Regions from separate parts of the Tepidibacter aestuarii genome, predicted to be linked through region 1. Evidence: riboswitches for the same ligand, from Rfam matches in the RefSeq annotation. Region 1 holds a riboswitch; the other holds the start of a gene.
What was found. Region 1 has a riboswitch for cobalamin ahead of cobT (nicotinate-nucleotide--dimethylbenzimidazole phosphoribosyltransferase). Riboswitches for the same ligand answer to the same signal wherever they lie in the genome.
Positions count from the first base shown of each region.

Region 2: linked by a shared signal. The riboswitch ahead of M2214_RS03460 (DUF2162 family putative transporter) and the one ahead of cobT (nicotinate-nucleotide--dimethylbenzimidazole phosphoribosyltransferase) in region 1 are both predicted to bind cobalamin.

Region 1 covers NZ_OW235315.1:201,884-209,892, reverse strand. The annotation lists gene M2214_RS01045 (BCCT family transporter) at 1-979, opposite strand, end outside; gene M2214_RS01040 (choline/carnitine O-acyltransferase) at 1,013-2,788, opposite strand; gene M2214_RS01035 (UxaA family hydrolase) at 2,820-3,983, opposite strand; gene M2214_RS01030 (UxaA family hydrolase) at 4,012-4,362, opposite strand; gene M2214_RS01025 (sigma-54 interaction domain-containing protein) at 4,697-6,085, opposite strand; cobalamin riboswitch at 6,578-6,752, shown strand; gene cobT (nicotinate-nucleotide--dimethylbenzimidazole phosphoribosyltransferase) at 6,861-7,907, shown strand; gene M2214_RS01015 (response regulator) at 7,912-8,009, opposite strand, start outside.
Region 2 covers NZ_OW235315.1:727,909-735,917, forward strand. The annotation lists gene tyrS (tyrosine--tRNA ligase) at 1-1,141, shown strand, start outside; gene M2214_RS03450 (DUF5673 domain-containing protein) at 1,530-2,012, shown strand; gene yunB (sporulation protein YunB) at 2,047-2,733, shown strand; cobalamin riboswitch at 2,963-3,143, shown strand; gene M2214_RS03460 (DUF2162 family putative transporter) at 3,296-3,994, shown strand; gene M2214_RS03465 (MotA/TolQ/ExbB proton channel family protein) at 4,008-4,691, shown strand; gene M2214_RS03470 (DUF2149 domain-containing protein) at 4,675-5,016, shown strand; gene M2214_RS03475 (cobaltochelatase subunit CobN) at 5,094-8,009, shown strand, end outside.

The DNA.
Region 1 (8,009 bases):
CATATGCAGCCCACCACGCCCAATAAAAAACTGTCCAATATTGAGGGAACATTGACTTACCAGCTGGATCAAGCCAAGTACTCATTCTAAAGAAGTTTGTAGCTACAACACCAAGTGAAGTTGTTCCCATTTCAATTATAAATATAGTATTCCCAGCTAGAAAAACGAATAAAACAATACCTAAAGCTAATACTACATTTACATCACTAAGAACTTTTATTCCTTTTTTCAATCCAGAATAAGCACTAAATCCAAAAATACATGTTACAAGGAATAATATTCCTATTTGAAGACCAGGAGTTTCTTTAAGTCCAAATATTCTAGAAAGACCTGCTGTCACTAATGGTGATCCAAGTCCTAAACTTGTAGCAACTCCACCAACAATACCAAATACAAATGAAATATCGATTATCTTTCCAACAACACCATCAACTCTATTTCCTAATAAAGCACGACAAGCTTCACTTAACTTTAAAACATTACCTTTTCTTACAAAAATAATATATCCAACAGCACAACTTGTTACAGAATAAATAGCCCAAGCCATAGGTCCCCAGTGGAATATACCGTATGCTGCTGCCATTTCAGCTGCTTGCCACGAACCTACTTCAAGTCCAAGTGGAGGAGCTTTATAATAATAAACCCACTCAATAACTCCCCAGTATACAACTCCAGCTCCTACACCAGCACAAAATAGCATTGCAGCCCAAGAGAAACTGCTGAATTCTGGTTTTTCTCCTTCATCTCCCAGTACTATTTTTCCATATCTACTGAAAGATACCCAAATACAAAATATTAAGCAAAACAACCCAAACAAAATGAAGAAACTACCAAATTTAGTTATTATAGCATTATTAATTAAACCAAGCACCTTTCCACTTCTTTCTGGCATCATGATAATAGGTAATGCAACAGCTAATAACGCTATTAAAGCACCGAAAAAGACAGTTTTATCTATTCTAACTTTTTTTGTATCCATTAATATTCCTCCTTATAATATTATTTATATATTTTATTCATTCAATTCTAACATTCCGTTAATGCATTCTTGAAGATTTGCTATCATTTTATTCATTGTTTCTAAATCTTCTTTATAGGCTGTTATAATCATAAATGATTTAGGGCCTACATAATAGTAAATACCAAATCCTTGCTCCTGAACAGGAGGGAAATAAAGATATTTCATATCTGGGTGACCAAAAGATGTTGTTGATAAATGATTGTCACCTATAACTTTAAAAGCTTCTGTATTAAACAGATCTGGTTTTTCAACGATTCCCATTTCTTTACCGTAATCTTTATATACTGATTCTAGTACATATAAGTATCTATTTACTCCTTGTCCAGACTGACATAACTTAACACGTCTATGATGTTCATCCAATGCTTCTTTCATCATTTGATAAAGCTCTGTTTTTGATTTTTCTTTTTTTAGAAACTCTTTTGCAAAACTAACGCTCTCTTTTGATACAGGCCTATTGCTCTCAGTTCTTCCTCTAAAGAATCTTCTAGCATCTACTGATATATATGTGTTCTTAATACTTTCATAAGTCATATATTGCGCTACTTGAAATGCAAGATGAATGAATCCATCTCCAGAAAGAATTCCTTTTTCTTTCAGAACTTCCCTAGATAATCCATCAAAATCAACATATCTAGCTTCAAAACTATCCATACACTTATCAAACCCTTCTTTTAAATCTAAAAGGGCTTCTTTAATATCCTCTGAAAGATCAAAAGTTATCTCTTCTGCTATATTATTTGAAGTTAATTCTTCAAATGAAAATGTAGTTTCCTCAATATATTTCTTTAGTTTGTTAATAAAATAAACTTCTGTTCCACCATCTACAAAACAATGATCTGCAATAAAAGAGAAAACACCATTCTTTGTGCAAGAAAACTGAAATCCTTTTCCATGCCATCGGTTTACATCCTCTCTATTATAAGAAGCATTATCCAGTTCTTCATATACACCATTAATTTCTATATCATCATAATTCATAACTAGAATAGCATCTTTAATTTTTTGATATTCCTTTTGATTTTTATCATTTATCAAAATCTCTCCAAGTACTTTTCCTGCTTCATCTCTATCCACACCAACAGTTACATAATTAGCATTTGGTACAAGTGATTCCATCGTGTTTGATACAATATTTTTAAGGGTATTTACAATTTCACCAACAGAAACGACATTTTTATCCCTAATTACCTGAACATTATAAAGATGATTCTTATAAGAAAATACTATACACTCTGAACATTCATCATTGATATAGTATTCATCCATTCCTTCTTTTATATCATTGATTGATGCTAACAATCCATGAAATTCATCTGATGAATAACGTTTATTCTTAATCCAATATTCTCCTGCACCATTTTCCTTGAAATCTTTATATACAACAGCAGCAGAATGCATAAGTATAGCTATTCTCTCAAGAACTTCAAACTTTAGAAGTTTTTGATTTTCATATATAATAGGAACATTAGTATGAGGTGTAAGAGGAGCTCTCACTAATAAGTGGGATTTAACCCAGTAATCATAAATCCAACTATCTTCTTCTCTATTACCTAGTTCTTGTATTTTTTCTTCCAATTTTTTAGAATCTCCTGTGATTAGGAACTCTTCTACAGTTTTTTTAGCTTTTTCAAACTCTACTGAAGACACAAGAGGTTCAACCCATCCTAAGAACCTATCTAATGTATCTTTTAATATAGGTATTGGATATGATGGTAAATCATCAATATTTTTAATTGGAACATTATACTTTATAAAATCTTTCATTTTCCTAATCTCCTCCTATTAATTTTTTTATCTATCTTAGCCCCAAACACTGTTCAAGTCTTATATCTTTTTGATAAAGAGTACAATAAGAATAACCTATATCTTCAATATTAGTTTTTTCTCCATTTGCAACTTCAATTATTCTATCTAAAATTCTCTTTCCAACTTCATCAGCTGATTCTAAGCCTTTCATAATTTTAGTTGCATCAATATCAATATCTTCATTTATTAAATCTTCATTTCCACTAACTCTTATAACTGGTACTATTGAATTATTAAACCCTGCTCCACCACTTGTCCATAAAATAAGTTGAGCTCCAGCTGCTGCAAAATGCATTCCAGATCCACCACAAAGCATTGTTACATCTGATAAATACATTCCTGGTTTTGTAGGCTTTTCATGTCCTTCTTGGTTAAACTCAAGTATTCCTTGAATTGGTTTTGAACCAGTCTTATAAAGTGCACCTAATGATTTTTCTTCAATAGTTGTAAGTCCTCCTACACTATTTCCAATGCTCATTATTTCAGTATCCGAACCTACTCCCCATCTTTTTTCTTCATTTGAAATTAGAGTTTTTATTTTTTTTGCAACCTCATCATTTACTGCTCTTTTGCATAATATATCTTCACACCCAACAAGTTCCATTAATTCACCAGCTATAGCTATTGCACCTTTATCTACTAATAAATCTGCTGCTTTCCCTACACTTGGATTTGAAGCAATACCTGAACTTGTATCTGATCCACCACATTTAACACCAACAACTAATTTTGAAATATCTACTGGTTGACGTTTAAACGTTTTTGCAAAGCTTTCTATTTCTTTTGCTAGTTCAATTCCTTGTTCAATCGTTTTCTTTGTTCCACCATTTTTTATACATGTCAATGTTTTAGCTAATCTTCCAGTTTTATTTATAGGATCAGCTACAAGCTCTGGATCAATACTTCCACATCCCATAGCCAATACCAAAGCTCCAGCAACATTAGGATTACATCCAGCATTTATAATATTGCTTAAAGTTTCTTCATTTCCACCCAACATACATGTATAATGATTTGTAAGAACTATTGAATTTTCTATTTTATCAGATATTTTTCTTGCAATACCATCCATACATTCATCTACAGCAATAATTAAAATATTATTTCTAATTCCTACCGTTCCATCTGCTCTTACGTATCCATTAAATTTCATAAACCGCACTCCTTTCAGTTAAAACAACCTAGCCTACTGTTATTCCTTTTTCTTTAAGTCCCATTTGTCTAATAATTTCATCTATTATAACATCTGGAAAATTGATTCTTTCACTTCTCACATTGTGAACATGTACTAACTTCCCTTTTTCAATTTGTTTTGAGCTTTTTCCAATTGAATATCCGCATTTGATAATTTCTACATCAGCTTCAATATTACAAATTGCAATCTTATTACCAAAAGGGATTGGATCAATAGCCGTAATTACATCTAAAACTTCAGTTTTTTCAGAAAGAATTTGTACTTTTTCGTTTACATCAATATTTTCTAAAACAGTAGCAACATTATCATTTGGATGTTTTATTATTGCTTTTTTCAATTATTACACCTCTTTTCATATTTTTTTACTTTTTATGTCTACACTTATTTGTTTAGCAATAACCATGCCAAATTTTTATTTATTAAATTGACTAGGTTATACGGCTATATCATTTTATTTTTTTCTACAAATTTAAACTTTTTTTGACTCAAATCGTCATTTGCGACTCAAAATTCATCTAGTCGCTGCGCACTGACTCATGTCGCCAACGATCCCTCCGGGCTCCGTTGCTCAAAATATTTGCAAGTATAGTTCTTCCATCAACTTTATCAACAGAGCAAAAATTTTATAATCTCTTAGTCTATAAAAAAAGTACAGCTTATAGCTGTACTTTTTAAGGACAATACTTTCGTATAAGTCTAGTTGCTTTTGACTGACTTATATCTAAAGCTTCTGCCACTTTTCTAGAACTTTTAAATTTTTCATGGACTTTAGTTATTAATTCTTTTTCAAATTTCTCTTTTTCTAAATCAAAAGACTCAGGAAAAGCATTGTCTTTTTCAGATTTTGGTTCTTCAAAGAATATTTTAGGTAAATCAGAAACTCTTATTATAGGCTTTGAAGATGTAACTACTAAGCGCTCAATGATATTTTCTAATTGCCTTACATTTCCAGGCCAACTGTAAGTTACGAAAAACTCTAAACATTTTTCTGATAAAGAACAAGTATATTTGTATCTATCATTGAATTTATTTAAAAAATAATTACTCAAAGCAATAATATCTTTCGGCCTTTGTCTTAAAGAAGGTATTTCAATCTCAATTACATTTAATCTCCAATATAAATCTTCTCTAAATCTTTTGTTTTCTACCATTTCCATTAAATCACGATTTGTAGCTGCTATTATCCTTATATCAACTTTTTTCGCTTCTCTTCCTCCTATTGGAATGAACTGTTTGTCCTGAATTACATGTAAAAGTTTTGCTTGAAGTCTTAAAGAAAGTTCTCCAATCTCATCTAAAAATACAGTTCCCTTGTTAGCAAGTTCAATTAACCCAACTTTTCCTTTGTCACTCGCTCCAGTGAAAGCTCCTTTTACATAACCAAACAATTCTGATTCTAATAAATCTTCCGGAATAGCAGCACAGTTAATAGTTAATAAATTCATATCCTTACGATTGCTTTTTTTATGAATATGTTTTACTAAAACCCCTTTACCAGTACCCGATTCTCCTCTAATTAATATAGTCGAATCTACCTTAGAAACCTTTTCTGATAGTTCAATTATTTTTTTCATCTCTTGGCTTCTTGATATAATCTTCTCCTCTATAAATTCAATAATATTATCTTCAAAGTTATCTATTTTTTCGCAATTTAATAAACCTTCTTCTAACTTTTTTCTAACTACATCTATTTCATGTATTTTGTCTCTCACACTCATTACTACAAGTTCAACATCTCCATTTTCATCAAGTATCGGTACTGCAGTAGTTATTATAGTCTCACCTAAGTATGATTTTTGTTCAATAGTCATTCTTCTTTTTTCTTTATATATAATAGGCAATACAGATGGGTACCAGCATTTAAGCTCTAATAGTTCATAAAACGTCTTTCCAATTATTTCACATGGTTTCATTCCATAATGCCTCTCACATGCTCTATTTACATAAATAACACGATAATTATTATCATAAACAAAAATTTCATCAAAAGCATTATCTAAAATTTTTTTTAACACTTCATAATCTAACTTATTTTCTAATTCATTTTTCTTATTATCCATATTCATATCACCTCAATAATATATGAGTATAAAGTGAAACTTAATTTAGATTAAGTTTTTACTACAACTAATCTTTTAGGTTTCGGATGAATTTTTAATAGTTATATATCTTTTATTTATATATTTTTCCCATATTCATTATATTTAGCAATAATTATGCCAAAATATAATCTTCTAAAATTTTATACACTTTTTTAAAGCCAAAGCATTCATCTGACTAAATTATATAATAAGACAAAATAACCATTTCACATAATTCTATTTTTCTATAAAAATCAAAACGAGTCTTTTTTAATTCTCTTTTTAATCAAAAAAGACTCAGCGAGTCAGTTTCAACTCATTAATTCTTTTAAATTTATATTATTTAATTTTAAATATTATATATAACTCAACGCGCTTAAAAATTAACCATTTAAAAGTCATAATACATATGAATAATATACCAAATTTAAACCTAGAAAATAAAAAAGGAATTTACCACTAACACGTAGAATATAATATTCAGTACAAGGTGCCTTTAATAGGAGAATAGGGAATTAGGTTAAAATCCTAAACGGACCCACCACTGTAATGTGAAGCTATATCCATGTATCCACTGGTCCTTTCCGGGAAGGAGAATATAGCTATGAAACAAAGTCAGGAGACCTGCCTTGTATAGGGTTGATACGGATGACGGTAAAGTCCATATCTTTAATTTTTGATACCAAAAATTAAAGATATGGACTTTTTGAATTGTACTAATTGTACTATAAGTAAGAAGGGGGAAAATAAAAATATGAAGCTTTTAAACAAAACAATTAATTCTATAAGCAAAACTGATAGAAGGTATATGGATTTAGCTCAGCAAAGATTGGACAGTTTTTTTAAACCCGTAGGAAGTTTAGGAAAATTAGAAGATATCTGTGTACAGCTATCTGGTATATATGGAAAAACAGACTTTGATACTTCCAAAAAAGCTATACTAGCATTTGCAGCTGACCACGGTATTTATGAAGAAGGCGTTGCTCCAGATCCTCAGGAAATTACAAAACTTCAAATTCCTAATTTCGTAAAAGGAGTTAGTGGAGTAGGTTGTTTAGCTAAGAGTGCAAATGCAGATGTAATTGCAGTTGATATTGGTATAAACTGTGATGATTTAATAGATGGAGTTTTAGATTATAAAATAAGAAAAGGAACTTCTAATATGGCAAAAGGTCCTGCCATGACATACGATGAGGCTATTCGCTCACTGGAAATAGGTATTGAATTATCTAACAAACTTATAAATGATGGATATACAGTACTTGGAATAGGTGAAATGGGGATAGGGAATACATCAGCAACTAGTGCTATAATATCAGTATTTGGAGACTTAGACCCTTTCGATGTTACTGGAATGGGCTCAGGCCTTAATAATGATTCTATAATCAAAAAAGCAAACACAATAAAAAAAGCCATAAATATTAATAAACCTATTAAAGAAGACCCTATAGATGTATTATCTAAAGTAGGTGGCTTTGAAATAGGTGCTATGGCTGGAGTTATACTAGGTGCAAGCAGTAATAATATACCCGTTGTATTAGACGGTTTTATATCTTATGCTGCTGCTATCATAGCATATAATATTAATAATTTAAGTAAAGAATATATGATCGCATCTCATTTTTCAAAAGAAAAAGCAACAAGTAAAGCTCTTGAACTTCTAAAGCTAGAACCTATGCTTTATATGAATATGCGTCTTGGTGAAGGAAGTGGAGCAGCTCTTGCCTTTAACATAATAGAGTCCGCTAACTATATGTATAAAAACATGGCAAAGCGAGATGAAATTTGTAGCATTGTTTAATTATCTATACAAAAACTTTTTCTAATGATTCTTTTAATCTATCTGGGTGTACAGGCTTTATTATAAAGTCTGTCGCTCCACTTTTTATAGCTTCAATAATCT
Region 2 (8,009 bases), 530 kb from region 1:
AGAGTCTGTGACTTTTTATATAGGATTTGATGCAACTGCTGATAGTTTACATGTAGGACACTTTCTTCAATTAATGGCTATGGCTCATCTTCAAAGAGCAGGACATAGACCTATAGCTCTTTTAGGTGGAGGAACTACTATGGTAGGAGATCCAACAGGAAAGACTGATATGAGAAAGATGTTAACTGTTGAAGAAATAGAACATAATGCAGAATGTTTCAAAGCTCAGATGAAGAGATTCTTAGATTTTTCTGATGACAAAGCTATAATGGAGAATAATGCTAACTGGCTTATGAACTTAGAATACATACCTTTCTTAAGAGAGGTTGGAAGACATTTCTCTGTTAATAGAATGTTAACAGCTGAGTGTTTTAAAAGCCGTATGGAAAAAGGATTATCTTTCCTTGAGTTTAACTACATGATAATGCAAGCTTATGATTTCTTAGAGCTTCATAAAAGATATGGATGTAAACTAGAATTAGGTGGAGATGATCAATGGTCTAACATAATATCAGGAGCAGATCTTATAAGACGTGTTGAAGGTGAAGCTGCTTACGGTATGACATTTACACTTTTAACTAATAGTGAAGGTAAGAAAATGGGTAAAACAGAATCAGGAGCAGTTTGGCTTGATGCCCAAAAGACATCTCCATATGAGTTTTACCAATACTGGAGAAATATTGCTGATGCAGATGTTAGAAACTGTTTAGCACTTTTAACATTCATTGAAATGGATGAGATTGAAAGACTGGCTTCATTAGAAGGATCAGAGATAAATAAAGCTAAGGAAATTTTGGCTTACGAGGTTACTAAGATAGTTCACGGTGAAGAAGAAGCTAAAAAAGCTCAAGAAGCAGCTAAAGCTTTATTTGGAAAAGGAGCTATGGCTGGATCAATTCCTTGTACTGAAATAAGCAAAGCTGATATATCTGATGGAATGGATATATTAACTGTACTTACAACTACTAAACTTGCATCTTCAAGAAGTGAAGCAAGACGTTTAGTACAACAAGGTGGAGTATCTATAAATGATGAGAAGATAAAAGAGATAGATTTTAAAATAACTGAAGGTAATTTTGAAGATGATTCTTTAATGATTAGAAAAGGTAAGAAGGTATATCATCAAGTTAAATTAGGATAGAAGGATGCTCCCTTTAATTAGGGGGTATTTTTTGTTGAGCGAAAAATGATACTCATTAAAATATCGATACTTAGTCAATATTTTTATATAACTAAAGGTTGTAGCTTATTAAATATCCTAAAAGTTCTAAACTCCCGTTGGTCAAACAACAAACTTTCTTAACGGACATTTAAACGCTACAACCTAAGTTATATAGAAAAATATTAACCCAAAACTATCTAACATTTTAATGAACATCATTTTTAAGTGTAGTGCTTAATCAACAATAGAAATATAAGGATATTATAAAAAGGATCTCCGATTCTTAATAGAGAGCTGAGGTAAAATAATGATGAACTATTTACAAAATATGTAATTGATTATATCATTATTTTAGGGAGTTGGTTAAATGGAACGTATGCAGATAATTCTTGTTGTTATTATAGTTGGGAGTTGTTTGAAGTTAATAGAAAATATAAAAGCATTTGTAGTTGATAATGAGATGTTATTGAGGTTTAGTGGATTTAGTATTATATGGATGATACCTGCTAGTATTGTTCAAATTGGTATAATATATTTGACTTTAGCGGATGAAAATAATATGGATTATAGGATTAAGGGGATTATACTAGGGATTTTAATATGGGATATTGTAATTTCATTATATTACGAAAAAACTATAACTTATAAAGGGGTAATAATTAATACTAAACTATATAAGTGGGAGGAAATAAATTCTTATACATATGACGAAGATGATTCTCATACTATATTATTTAGAACTAAAAAAAATGATGAGGTAAAGCTTAGGCTCAAAGAGTCAAATATTAAAGATGTAGAAAGTCTGTTGAACAAGAAGATAAAAAATAAAGAAATGAGTAACCAAATATAAATACCCCTCATATTATAATATGGGGGGTATTATCTTGAAAAAGTTACTCAAGGTTCATAAAAAAAAGAAAAAGAAAAAAGTTTTAACCGTAATGATTTTGATATTAATATTTTCTACCGCTTTAGGTTCATTCGTATTTGTAGATAGAAAGATAAAACCCGTAGTTCAAGCAATAGCCGAATCAAAAGCACAAGAGCTTGCAAATAGATCTATAAACAACGCTGTTGGGGGTATATTAAAGGAGAAGATAAAATATGAGGAACTTATAAGTCTTAAAACAGATGTAGATGGAAATATTACCATGATACAAGCAAATACTATACTAATGAATAAAATAGCATCTGATGTTGCTATTGAAGTACAGCAGCAGTTAAAGAAGATAAAGACTACATCTGCAAATGTCCCTTTGGGTACTGCATTTAAAAGTTCTATATTAGCAAAGTATGGACCTAAGTTGAAAATAGGGATTCAACCTGTTGGAATAGTTAATGTAGACTTTAAGACGGAGTTTGATTCATCAGGGATAAACCAGACTAGACATAGGATATATTTAGTAATAAAGACTAAGGTTAGAGTTATAATTCCATTCACATCATCATATAAAGAGGTCTTAAGTCAGATGCCTGTATGTGAGACTATAGTAGTTGGTAAGGTACCTCAAAACTATGTAAGTATTCCTAAGGAAGAGGTTGGGAATATACTTGAGCCTAGTGTAGACTAACGGAGTATGTAATTAAATATGTATAAACTTCATATTTTAGTTTAGATTTTAAAATAGTGCTTTAATTGTACCTAGGGGTTATGTTTTTCTATGAAAAACTAGCCCTTATTATTTCATTTATAGTACCAATGAATACTTACAAAATTATACATAAAAAGCTTATTATAGAATAATATACTTATTTTATATAGTCTGATTGAAGGATATGTGATATAATTTGGATGTAAAAAAGAATATTGTGCATACAGGTGCCGATTTTGAACAATCGGTTAAAAGGGAAGCAGGTGAAAATCCTGCGCGGTCCCGCCGCTGTAAAAGGGAAGTTCTTACATAAATCCACTGGGAAACTGGGAAGGAAGTAAGGATGATGAACCTTAAGCCAGAAGACCTGCCTGTATGATGATGCTGTTAACTCTACGAGCGATAGGGGGTGTTGTTATAGTGTAAATGTTTAGAGCCTAATTACTGGGATAAATTTGCATATATATATATAAACTTCTCGATGTTTTGTTGAGAGGTTTTTTTTATTTGAAAAATATTAAATTTAGAAAGGAGGGTTTTAATGTTTCTTGCATTTTTAGGTATGGTTGTTTCTCTTTTCATTTTGAGCTTAAAGACAGGATTGATTTTAGGAGCATCGGGGCTGAATAGAAAGATTATTGTTTTTATTTCGTTTATTTTTGGATTTGTTTTGTATATCTTAATTATCATGTTTACACCACGAATGAAAAGCATTTCTGTTTTTATTGATCAATATACTTTTGAAGGATCAATGATTCTAGCCGGCTTTTTAATTTATCTTGGATTACATGAGGAGTCTCAGTTTAAAGAGGATAATTCTTTATGTAGTAAAAAACATGGCAATCATATTATTGCATTTTTACCATGTCCATTTTGTCTTATTGCCATGGCAGTAAGTGTCATTTTTTTTAAGCTTCAGGTAAAAGTTTTCAATGGACTATTAGAGTTAGGTATATCCTTATTTTTTATAGCTTTATTGATTGTAGTAGCTTTTGGGACACAGTGTATGATTAAGCGTATGAATATTCAACCAGGCGGTATATTTAATTCAGTGGTGTTGTTTTTTGGAATTATAACAGTGGCATTAGGACTTTTCATTCCTAACTTTGTAAATTCTGCTCAAATGTCATTTTCATCAATGACTATTGACTCGTTGAAGATTTTAACAATGGTAGGAGTTGGATTAGCTGTAATGAGTTTTATCGGTTTTATATCTTATGAATTGAAAAATAGAAAATAGGAGGTAAGAAAAGATGAGTATTAAAGGGTCTGAATATTTAACGATTGTTTTGCATTCTATTGCACAAAGCTTCTCGATTCCGGTGATAGCGGGATTACTATTAATGACAGTAATTATTTTTATGGAACTAGGTAATTTTATTGCTGAAAGGAGAAGAAGAAAAGATGTAAAAATGGTAGAGCTAACTAAAATCTTAAGCGATATTCAAGAAAATTCTTCATGGCAGAAAAATAACCTTTGTCAAGTTGTAGAAAACAGTAAATTAATGAAAAAACAAAAAGATATAATTTTTGATTTTATGAATAAAGAAAATATAAGTAAAGACACAAAAGAAATTCTTGCAAGAGATATTTTAGACAATGAAGAATACCGTATGAAAAAAATTCTAGATAAGACAGATTTGATAACGAAATTGGGACCAGTATTGGGACTAATGGGAACACTTATTCCTTTGGGACCAGGATTAGGAGCCCTTGGCCAAGGCGATGTACAGGGGCTTTCACAAGCGGTAATTATTGCATTTGATACTACTGTAGTGGGTGTTGCGGTTGGTGCAATTTCATCTATGATTTCTAAAATCAGGAGAAGATGGTATGAAAAAGATATAAATTATATGGAAAAAATTATGGAATTAATTGTAGGGGGTGAAGTGCTTGATAAGGAAGAGTGGGAGAAAAAGAATGCAGTCACAAGATAGTGAATTAGATCCTTTAGCTGGAATGGCAAACTTAATGGATGTAATGATGGTATTTTGTTGTGGATTAATGGTTGCACTCGTTCTTTCATGGAATTTACAAAATGTTATTTTTGACACTAAGACTCCAGAGGAAAGGAAAAAGATGCAGCAGAAATTACAGAAGATAACAGCTGTAGATAAAGGAACAGAGCTTAATGAGATTCCTGAACTAAATGATGGATCAGGAGAAGGATACAATCAAATGGGAACTGTTTTTCAAGATCCTAAAACGGGAAAATTGATTTTAATTGAAGGTGAATTGTCAAATAAAGGGCAGAAAAAATAAGGAATAATTTATAATTACATAGAACAAAAGACTAACTTAAATACTATACAAATAGACTTAAAGGGGGATAAAAATTCGTGTATCATTTAAAAAATATATACAAACGTTTAATAGCTACTTTTATATTATTAAGCATAATGATGACTTATGTTATTAATATACCTATTGCAAATGCTGAGGATATGAATAAAATAAAAATTGTTTTAGTACTTGGTAGTGACAGTTATATTGCTCCTGCTGTAGATGCTTATAAAGAACTTCAAGAGAAATATCCTTTAGATGTAAAAATATTTAGCACGACACTTTTAAATAATTCAAATATTACTGATGAGTTGAAGACTGATTTAAAAAATGCAGATGCATTATTAATGGAAATGATTGGTTCAGATGGAATTAGCTCGTTAGGACCGATTATTTCAGATTCTCCTGAATCATGTCATGTATATGCTACGAGAAGTAGTGATTTTTCAGGACAGTATCCAAATATTGATTATAGTAAAGATGAAGAAATAAAAGATTACTTCACAAAAGGTGGAGTTGAAAATATGCGTAAGCTCCTTCTCTATTTAGGAAAATTAGGAGGATTACAAGTAGATGAATCAATACAACCTTCAGAAATGCCGAGTCGATTTATTTATCATCCTGATGCAAGAGAAATTTCATTTAATGCAGGAGAACTTGGTAAAGTTTTCTATGAATATATAAATAAAGAAACTGAAGAAATAGATATTGGGTTAATGACAAATACAGCACATAGAGCAGTTTATGAATCGGTTTATGAGGCAGTTTATGAAGAAGATCAAAGAATACTTTTAGCACAAGATATATTAAAAGAGAATATTATTTCTTCAGAATCAGATGAAGACAGTTGGAATGAATTATTTGTATCCTTAAGAGATTCAAATGATTTTATTACTTCTGTTACAGATGCAGTTTACAATTCAGTATGTAGTGATGATGGACCAACAACACCTATTGTAATTGATTCATCCTATCATGCTTTTTATGAAAGAGCAGACAAAAATATTGAAGCTGAAGATTTAGCAAATGCTATTAAAAATACATTGAACTGTTCTAAAGATACAAGTGATTTATTTGAACAAGTAAAAAACTGTTTAAAAACACCACAAACTTTCCCAGGAGTATTTGAAAATTTAGAGGCATATAAAGCTTGGTATAAAAGAAGTAATCATTTTAAGAAAAATGCTCCATGGATAGGAATATCAACATATAACAGTAGTTTTAAAAATAATGATATGGATATGTATATAGAATTATTAAAAGAATTAGAAAAAAATGATAGCAATGTGATACTTACATTTACAGATAGTAAGAGAGATGTGCTATTAGATGAATATTTCATTCGAAACAACAAAAGTATAATTGATGCTTATGTTGCAGGATTTGGATTCAATTATAAATACGGAAAACCTGAAGTAGGTGTTGAGCTTTTTAGAAAATTAAATGTACCGGTAATTTCACCTACATATAGTAGTGATCTGGATAATTGGGAACAAAATCCTGCTGGAATTACTAACGAAATGTATTGGCAAATAGCACTACCTGAAATGGATGGAAGAATTGAACCAGTATTTATGGGAGGAACAAAGGAAATAGGAACTGATCCTGTTACAGGTGTATCGCTTATAAAAAAAGTGGCTCTAGACTATAACATAAAACGTTTAGAAGGAAGAATATCATCTTGGGCAAATCTTAAAAACAAAGAAAATGAAGAGAAGAAGGTTGCTTTAATTTATTATAATCATGATGGTGGAAAAGATGGTATTTCTGCCTCGTATTTAAATACAATAGAAAGTGCATCTAATATTTTAGAAGCATTAAAAGATAATAGTTATAACATTGATGGAGAAACAGATTATACATCAATAAAGAAAATGATTGATGAACGTGGACGAAATGTAGGCAGCTGGGCACCAGGGGAGATGGAAAAATTATTAGATGCAGGTGCTATGACTATTCCAGTAGAGCAATACCTTGATTGGTATAATAATTTACCACAAGAATTAAAAGATGATGTAGAAGAGGAATGGGGACCTGCTCCAGGAAATATCATGGTAATAGAGGGTCAAATTATCCTGCCAGGTATGAATATGGGGAACGTTTTCGTAGGTCCACAACCTATGCGTGGTTGGGGAGATGATCCAAGCAAGATAGCTCATTCTCCAAAATTGCCACCTACACATCAATATATAGCTTTTTACTTATGGCTGCAAAATGAGTTTAGAGCTGATGCTGTAATACATTTAGGTACCCATGGTACTTTAGAATGGTTACCGGGTCGTAGTGTCGGTTTAGGTGAAGATGATTGGCCTGATCAATTGATTGGAAATATGGTGAATATTAACCCTTATATTATGAATAATCCAGGTGAAGCAACTCAAGCCAAAAGAAGAGGTTACGCAGTTACTATTGACCATTTGATTCCTCCAATGGTTCAACCAGAGCTTTATGGTGATTTAGTAAATTTACAAGATTTAATTATAAAATATTTAAATGAAATGAAAAACGGAGATAATGAAAGAACTGTGCAGCTACAAAACCAGATTATTGATATAGTTAAGAGTAATAATCTTGATAAAGAAATTAATTTAGATCTGACAAATAACTTTTATGATTCAGCTGAAGAATTACATGAATATCTTGAAGCGTTTACAGAAGAATTGATGCCTTACGGATTACATACACTAGGTGAAGCACCACAAGGAGAACTATTGGATAAGATGGTGGATTCTATTGTAAGTTATGATAAGGATAATAGGGAAAATGATAGAAGTAATATTGAAAATAACTTAACATTAGCAACTCAAGAAATTAGCAATATTTTAAGAGCTCTTAATGGAGAATATATTGAACCAGGACCAGGAAAAGATCCATTAAGAATACCTGATGCATTACCTACAGGTAGAAATATCGTTACATTTGATCCTAGAGAAATCCCTGACAAAGCAGCATGGGAAACAGGAAAAAAAGCT